One region of the Lelliottia sp. CFBP8978 genome, then DNA from elsewhere that is predicted to be linked to it. Evidence: riboswitches for the same ligand, from Rfam matches in the RefSeq annotation. Region 1 holds a riboswitch; the other holds the start of a gene.
What was found. Region 1 has a riboswitch for thiamine pyrophosphate ahead of thiB (thiamine ABC transporter substrate binding subunit). Riboswitches for the same ligand answer to the same signal wherever they lie in the genome.

Region 1 (4,211 bases):
TGAAATCCCCCAGCCGACTGCGCAGGCGATCCTGCGGATCGCGCCAGCCGTTGATCTGATGGCTTCCCACCGCAATGGCTTTGCTCAGGCGCTGACTGAGCAGCACCAGCCCCAGACAGCAGAACATCTGGATCATCGCCAGCAGCGCCGCGCGGCCCGGATCATAGTCATAGCTTAGCGCCTGATAAATCGCCAGTTCAATGGTGGTGGCCTGCGGCCCGCCGCCCAGCGAAAGCACGGTGGCAAAGCTGGCGAAGCAGAGCATGAAAATCAGGGCGGCCACGGGAGGGATCTGTCGGCGCAGCCAGGGCCATTCGACAAAGCGGAAAAACGGCCAGCCGCGCATGTCGAGTTGAGCGGCCAGCTGGCGCTGCTCGCCGGGGATATTTTCCAGCGCCTGTAAGAACAGCCGCGTCGCCATCGGCATATTGAAAAAGACGTGAGCCAGCAGAATGCCCTGCAGGCCATAGGGGGAAAAAGTCCATTCGATGCCAACGCTATTTAACAGCGCAGCGATCCATCCCTGCCGACCGTAAACGCTCAGGATCCCAAAGACGGCAACCAGCACCGGCAGGATCAGTGTCATCGCGCACAGGCGCAGCAGCGCTTGTCTTCCGGGGAAGCGGCGGCGATAGAGCGCCCGTGCCAAAAAGATCGCCGGAATAACAGAGAGCAGGGCAGAGAGAAAAGCCTGCCAGAAGGAGAACCGCACCACGTGCCAGAGATAGCTGTCATGCCAGAGCGCGGCAGTGTCGCTTTCTGGCGCGTTGAACCATAGCGCCAGAAAAGCCCCCAGACTCACCGCCACCATCAGGATGGCGGCAGTCAGTCCGGGTATCAGCCAGCCGGGGATTAGCGGCTGACGGCGCGTTGCCATTCGCTAATCCATGCGCTGCGCTGAGAGGAGACCTGCTGTGGCGTGAACTCCAGCGTAGTTTGCGGTTTGGCGAGCTGCTCAAAGCCCGCAGGCAGCGTCACATCGGTTACCGGATACATCCAGTTGCCGGTCGGAATGGCATTCTGGAAAGCGGGAGAGACCATAAATTTCAGGAATTTCTCGGCCAGCTCCGGCTGCTTGCTGGCGGCGGTACGCGCGGCAACTTCCACCTGCAGATAGTGGCCTTCGGTAAAGCTGGCAGCGGCGTAGTTATCCTTTTTCTCTTCGATAACGTGATAGGCCGGGGAGGTGGTGTAGCTGAGCACCAGATCGCTTTCGCCTTTCAGGAACAGGCCGTAGGCCTCGCTCCAGCCTTTGGTGACGGTAACGGTTTTGGCAGCCAGTTTCTGCCAGGCTTCCGGTGCTTTGTCGCCATAGACTTTTTGCATCCACAGCAGCAGACCCAGGCCCGGTGTACTGGTACGCGGATCCTGATAAATCACGCGCCATTTCTGATCGCTCTCGACCAGCTCTTTCAGACTTTTCGGTGGATTCTTCAGCTTATTTTTGTCGTAGACGAAAGCGAAGTAGCCGTAATCAAACGGCACAAAGGTGTCATTTTTCCAGCCGCCAGGCACTGTCACTGCATCGCTGGCTATGCCGCTTTTGGCGAACAGTTTTGTTTGTGAAGCGGCTTCCAGCAGGTTGTTATCCAGACCGAGCACCACGTCCGCCTTGCTGTTTTTGCCTTCCATACGCAGGCGATTGAGCAGCGAAACGCCATCTTCCAGCGCCACAAACTTCAGCTCACAGTTGCAGTCGGCTTCAAAGGCTTTTTTGACCACCGGGCCAGGGCCCCAGTCAGCGGCGAAGGAGTCGTAGGTGTAGACCGTTAAAACAGGCCTGGCAAAAGCAGGCAGCGCGAAGAGCGCCAGTAGGGGGAGAACTTTTTTTAACACTTTGCACCTCAAAGTTGAGTGGCAAAGGATTTTGAGCGACAGCCTCAAATCCCTTCGCCGGCGTTATCCGGATCAGGTTCGACGGGTATTATCTCAGCGCACATCGTTGATGCAGCACCCCGTTGAGAACGGCGGTATTGTAATGATTTGGTGAATATTACGAAAGCGTTATGGTTCCGGCGGCGCAAACCAGGCGGATTTAAAGTCAAACCAGCCGAGCGTGTTCATGCGTAATCCGCGCATACTGCGCTGGCCCTGGATCATCAGCCAGTGGTGAATAAGCGGCACCATCGCCTGCCGGGAGAGCAGTTGCTGGCACCATACCGCCAGATTCATCTCTCCGGCGCGCCACTGCGCGGCGTCCTGCTGCCAGTCCCGGGAGATGCAGTGCTGGATCAGCGGAATTTCATACAGGTGCGAGAACAAAGAGAAGTCTAGCGGCAGAGTGAAGTTAGCGCTGTTCAGCCAGATATCGCTAACAGCCTCTCCGCGATACCACTCATCGTAATCCACCTCCTGAATCTCCAGCGTCACGCCTTCCGCCGCCAGCAGTTTGCTCATAATTCTGGCAATCACGCGATGTTCTACATGCTCGCGGTAGTACGTCAGGGTGATGGACTCCAGTCCGGCAGGTTTTTCTGCGTACCCCGGACGAGCATGATGCCAGCGCGGAAGCAGCCCGTACGCCGGGAACCAGTAGGCCTGGTGCTGATCTTCCGCATGATAAATGAGGCTGGCGGGGGCGAGGATGTGGCTTATCCACTGGCGTACATCATGGCTTGCCCCCCGATGGGTACGGGAATCAAACAGCAGATAATAACAGCCCTCTTCGAGGCGACTCTCGACGGCTTTTTCGCCGGCGGTGGGGCCTTCGAGCGTCAGGCCTGCGCTAAACTCCTCGCCGACATCGGGCAGGACCCAGACGTTAACTTCATCAATCAGGGCGCGATAGCCGAAGTAGTCGTCGAATGCGCGGATTTTGAGCTGGTTGCTGTTGTTGCGCGTCACGGCGTAAGGGCCGGTGCCAACGGGCTGGCTGGCGAAATTCGGCATGGAATGCCACTCGAGTGGCAAAATCATGGAAGGGACGTAGCCCATTAACCAGGGTAACCACTGGTCTGGTTCGGAAAGCTCAATATCCAGAGTCCAGGCGGTTGGCGAGTGGATCCGTGAAATATGCGAATAGAGCGGCAGCTCTCGTGCCCGCTCCAGAGAGGCGATGACATCTTCCATCTCCAGCTCACGCCCGTGATGAAAATGGATGCCGGGACGCAAAAAAAAGCGCCAGTGCAGCGGAGAAAGTTGCTGCCAGTGGTGCGCGATGTCGGCTTCCAGTTCCCCGTTTTCCTCATTTATGCGCGTCAGACCGCTGAAAATTTGCCGCGCCATATGGGTTTCAGAGCGGCGTAACGCGCTACCGGGCAACAGATTTTTCATCGGACGGTAGTAGAGTACGCGCAAGATATGGCGTCCCTGGCGGAAACTACGGCCCAGGTGCGAAACCAGCATCTGGCGCACCGCGGCCTTATCGCCGACCAGTTGCACCAGCTGATCGATTCGGTCCTGCTCCAGCAGATCTTCGGCGCGCTGTTGCTGCAAGGCCAGGCCGGTGTAGAGAAACGTCAACCGCGAACGTTTGCCGCGCCCGGCTTCTGCCTCCCAGCTCAGCCAGCCCTGTTGCTGCATGGTATTGAGCAACGTGCGCATATGGCGGCGCGAACAGCTCAGGAGGTCCGCCAGTTCGTTCAGCGTCGTCTCCTTTGTCTGGCCATCGCAGCACTGCCAGAGGCGGATAAATTGTTGTTGCAGACGACCAGAAGGCATAAAAGGGGAACTCCTGACAAAAAATCAGCAATTTATTAATCCTCATATTAAGCCAATAATTCATTTCGTTGAAGTGAGGAGGTGAATATGAAGAGGTCTACCGCACGTCAGTTTTATCAGCACTACTTTTCAGCGACAAAAGGAGTGTCCTGGCTGGCCCGCCAGTGCGCAGAGCAGCGGCTGAAATTGCTTGAAGATCTGATGCAGTGGGAAGTGACGAATTCGACCTCTGACCGCTGACTCGCCTCGATCATGTGTGACTGAGTATTGGTGCTTATCACCCGCCAGCAAAATGTTTTTGCTGGCTTTTTTCGTTTACTATGCCACTCAAATTCGATCCTCTTTGACAAGGAACTGCGCATGCTCTGGTTGATGACGATGGGCCGCCGCCTGAACGGCGTGTATGCCGCTTTTATGCTGGTGGCCTTTATGATGGGCGTGGCGGGAGCGCTACAGGCCCCGACGCTAAGCCTGTTCCTGAGTCGGGAGGTCGGTGCACAGCCGTTCTGGGTGGGGCTGTTTTACACCGTGAATGCCATCGCCGGGATTCT
Region 2 (4,211 bases), 2.1 Mb from region 1:
GAGACTGTTCGGAACCGAAATAAATCGTCGCTCCCACCGCCACAGCCCCCATGTTGAACGCCTGCTCTACGCTGGCGTACAGCGTCTGGTCATATTCGGTCGGGTAGCTTAGCGTCTCGTTATGGTTCAGTTTGACGAGGAAAGGAATGCGGTGGGCGTAGCGGCGAGAGACGGATGCTAACACGCCGTAGGTGGAGGCCACGCAGTTGCAGCCCGCCTCAATAGCCAGCTCCACGATATTTTTCGGATCGAAATACAGCGGGTTGGCGGCAAACGATGCCCCGGAGGAGTGCTCAACGCCCTGATCGACTGGCAGAATGGAGAGATAACCCGTTCCGGCTAAACGCCCGGTGTTATAAAGCGTCTGCATGTTCCGCAGTACCGCTGGCGGACGGTTGTTATCTATCATGACCCGATCAACGTAGTCGTGACCTGGCAGGTAAAGTTGCTCGGCTGGAATGGTCATACAACGATGCTGTAACAGGCTGTCGGCATCTTTGCCAAGCAATTGCGCAATATCAGTCATAGCTATGCTCCCGTAAGTTCCGACGTCATGTCGGTACGTGATATCCATACCCACATTTTTGTGAGCAGACAAAGCCTGGACCCTGGTTAGCCTAATTTCCAGCTTTAGCTGGTTTTTTCAGCACAATCTGCTGGCTCGTTTCCTGTACATCAACATCGTTACACCGTTCAAACTGTCGCCCCTAACGGGTAACGGGATGGCCTGCCTGAGGCGCATAATTTATGCAACCGCAGTGGAGACTCCTGGCGTCGCGTTCCGTTCGTTCAGTTGACCCATTCCCGCTATGTGATTGTTCCTTCTCCATTTTATTGAGCGAAAACGCTTATCCCCGTCGACGCCTTTTACGCGTTACCACCACGCATGAAAATGGTGAACCGGGCCAATACCGTGGCCGACCTCCAGCGTGTCGGCTTTGGCAAGCGCACAGGAGAGCCAAGCTTTGGCCTCCTGCACCGTATCGTCCCAGTGTTGATGACGTGGACGCAGCGCGGCCAGCGCTGCCGATAACGTGCAGCCCGTCCCGTGCGTGTTTTTGGTGACAATACGTGCCGCCGTGAAGCGCTTAGCACCATCACGGGTAAAGAGCCAGTCCGGACTTTCTGTGTCATCAAGATGCCCCCCTTTCATCAGCACCGCCTCGCAGCCCAGCGCTAATAATGCATTGCCTTGCTCTTTCATCTCGCGTTCGTTGCGTGCATGCGGTGCGCCGAGCAGCGCAGCGGCCTCTGGCAGATTCGGCGTAATGAGCGCCACCTGCGGCAACAACTTTTTGCGCAGCGTTTCAACGGCGGATGGCGAAAGAAGCGGATCGCCACTTTTCGCCAGCATTACCGTATCGAGCACCACGTTCCGCACCTGATAACGCTCCAGCCGTTCCGCGACCGCTTCAACAATGTCCGTTTCGGCCAGCATGCCGATTTTGGTGGTATCAATGCGCACGTCGCTAAATACTGAGTCGAGCTGGGCTGCCACAAAATCGGGTTCAATCCGGTACACCGACTGCACCCCGCGAGTATTTTGCGCCACCAGGGCGGTAATGACCGAGCAACCATAGGCCCCCAGAGCAGAGAACGTTTTAAGATCGGCCTGAATTCCCGCACCGCCGCTCGGATCGGTGCCCGCAATCGTTAAGGCGTTAATCCGTTTCATGCATGGCTCTCCAGGTTCCACAACGCGTCGATAAATGCACAAGCAAAGCTGCCCGGCCCGGAACGTTGACTAGCCGCACGCGTGCCTGCCCGCTTCATCCATCCGCAGGCAGCCGCCACGTTATCCAGTCTGTCACCCGGCAGCGAACAGCTTGCCGCTACCACCGCCGACAGCGCGCATCCGGTGCCGACCACTCGGGTCATCAGAGGATCCCCTCCGCTGACCGTTTTCGTTCGCTGCCCGTCCGTGACGTAATCTACTTCTCCGGTGACGGCAACAATGGCATTCGTCTGGCGAGCCAGCGCCTGTGCGGCAGGCAGTGCAATGGCGGCGGCATCGGTAGTATCGACGCCACGCCCGCCGGCGCTCATCCCTGCAAGGGCAAGGATTTCCGAGGCATTACCGCGGATCGCCGCGGGTTTCAGGCTTAGCACTTGCTGACAAAAACGGGTCCGAAATGCCAGCGCACCGACGGCCACGGGATCGAGCGTCCACGGCTTGCCTGCGGCAACCGCACTTTCGATGGCCCGACGCATCGCCTGCGAGCGAGGCGAAGTGAGCGTGCCAACGTTGATTAACAGGGCATCGGCGATGGCGGCAAATTGCTCTGCTTCTTCGGCTTCGACGATCATTGCCGGAGAAGCACCCAGCGCCAGCAAAACGTTAGCCGTAAAGGTTTGCACCACATCGTTAGTCATGCAGTGTGTCAAAGGTGATCGCGCGCGGAAGTGGTGTAAGACGTGTAAATCGAGCAGGTCAGGCTGCATGGTTTCGCTCCTGCCTTGCGTGAAGAAGCGATAACCGTGAAAGGCATCTGACTTCCCTACGCTGGCATTATCCAGATCAGGTGGTACGGGTATTTCTCAGCCTTCACAAAGAAGGGCACCCCGAGTCATGTAGATTGAATCTCTATACTTTTTGCCAGCTTAGGGGAAGTGGCTTGCTTGCGCAAGCCCGCCTTCCGGTTATCGCTTCTTCACGTCCTGGCAGCAGCAAAAGGGTATCACAGCACTTATCATCCCGTATCACACTCTAAAACCGTCCGGTTTATCCTTGTCGTGAGCAGTGATTTAGTGATTTAGCTGTCGTGGTTTGCTTCCCCTACTTTTTAATCACAGAATAAAAACACCTATACCGATAAATTAAGAGCATCGATAGAGCGAAAAACTCCCTAAACCACAATTGACCATATAAAGAACGGCGCCAACATAAACCTTTAACATTATGAGGGATTCACATGCACGATTTCAGATTAATCATGATATGGGATGCTGCAAGAGAACTTAGCCCCCAAGATTTCCAATACATACTAAGGCCAGAGGTAGCATTCGAAAGAGCAAGGGTTTACTACGATCTTGATTCTGACAACTACTCTCACTTTAGCCTTCAACAAATGCCAAAGAGGAAAAGCGGTTTTATCAATTCCTTTTCAGCTAAGTATGACCGTAAGAGTAATGGCATGTATGATGGTGCTTATGATCATACACAACATAATGTAGATACTGGTTGGTTTATTGGAATAGATGAATCCGAGCAATGGGATTATTTTAAGCATCCATTCTATTTTGATGAGAAAGGTGAACTTGTCTACGATTGCTTTATGGATCACTGGCATTCATGGTTTGAAATGGAAGTTAGAGATGCTTACCGAAAATGCTTAGATAGCCATCAGGGAAGACAACCAGCACCTACACAGAAGTTTCACCCATCAGATGCACTGTAAGTACCCCACATAATCGTGCCATTCATATTTAGAGGTCATCCGGCATTGACCCTACCCCAAAATCCTGCTCCATTCAGAAACAGAACTCCGGCATGAAATACACTCCCCTGAACGGAGGTGGTGTCGATGAAAAAAACACGATTCGCCGAAGACACAGATTCTCTTTACCCTCAAACAGGCTGAGCTGGGTAGGTGTCCTTGCCGGATGTTTGCCGCAAGCTGGATAACTCCGATGCCACCTTTTACACCTGGCGCAAGAAATACGGTGGAAATACTCCCTGTGAACTCAAACATATGTGGCAACGGGAAGAGGGAAATCTGCGGCTGAAGAAACTGGTTGCCGATGACAGCGCACTGCGCCTGCGTATCTGTGAGATCACCGAAACGCAAATTCACTACAGATATCGCCGGGTACACGTGATGCTCCGGCGTGAGGGTTGGCGAGACGATCACAAACGAATCTACAGCCTCTACGGTGAGCAAGGGCTGTCGCTACGCTTCAAACGACCACGCCGCAATAAATCTGCCCAGCAATATCCAAACCACGTCTGGGGCATGGATTTTATTTCTGATGCGTTGTTTGACAGGCGACGACTCCGCCTGTGGACGGTTATCGACCTTTACACCCGAGAATGTCTGGGAATCTGCGTTCGACAGAAGTGGCTGGGATACTGGACAGTATAGCGCTCGGGCGTCCTTTACCACAGTTGCTGATAACCGATAATGGTTCTGAATTTGCATGAAAAATGCTGGACAAGTGGGTGTATGAAAGAGGAATAAGGATCGACTTCTCATGCCCGGGACATCGACGGA

Region 2: another riboswitch for thiamine pyrophosphate. It lies ahead of thiM (hydroxyethylthiazole kinase); the one in region 1 lies ahead of thiB (thiamine ABC transporter substrate binding subunit).

Annotation. Positions count from the first base shown of each region.
Region 1 covers NZ_CM188253.1:758,464-762,674, forward strand. Annotated here, with positions in the region: gene thiP (thiamine/thiamine pyrophosphate ABC transporter permease ThiP) at 1-877, opposite strand, end outside; gene thiB (thiamine ABC transporter substrate binding subunit) at 853-1,836, opposite strand; TPP riboswitch at 1,868-1,968, opposite strand; gene sgrR (HTH-type transcriptional regulator SgrR) at 2,005-3,660, opposite strand; gene sgrT (glucose uptake inhibitor SgrT) at 3,748-3,900, shown strand; gene SOM82_RS03550 (sugar efflux transporter) at 4,021-4,211, shown strand, end outside.
Region 2 covers NZ_CM188253.1:2,824,773-2,828,983, forward strand. Annotated here, with positions in the region: gene fbaB (class I fructose-bisphosphate aldolase) at 1-526, opposite strand, end outside; gene thiD (bifunctional hydroxymethylpyrimidine kinase/phosphomethylpyrimidine kinase) at 875-1,675, opposite strand; gene thiM (hydroxyethylthiazole kinase) at 1,672-2,442, opposite strand; TPP riboswitch at 2,479-2,575, opposite strand; gene SOM82_RS13355 (DUF8093 domain-containing protein) at 2,913-3,398, shown strand; partial or broken gene SOM82_RS13360 (IS3 family transposase) at 3,525-4,211, shown strand, end outside.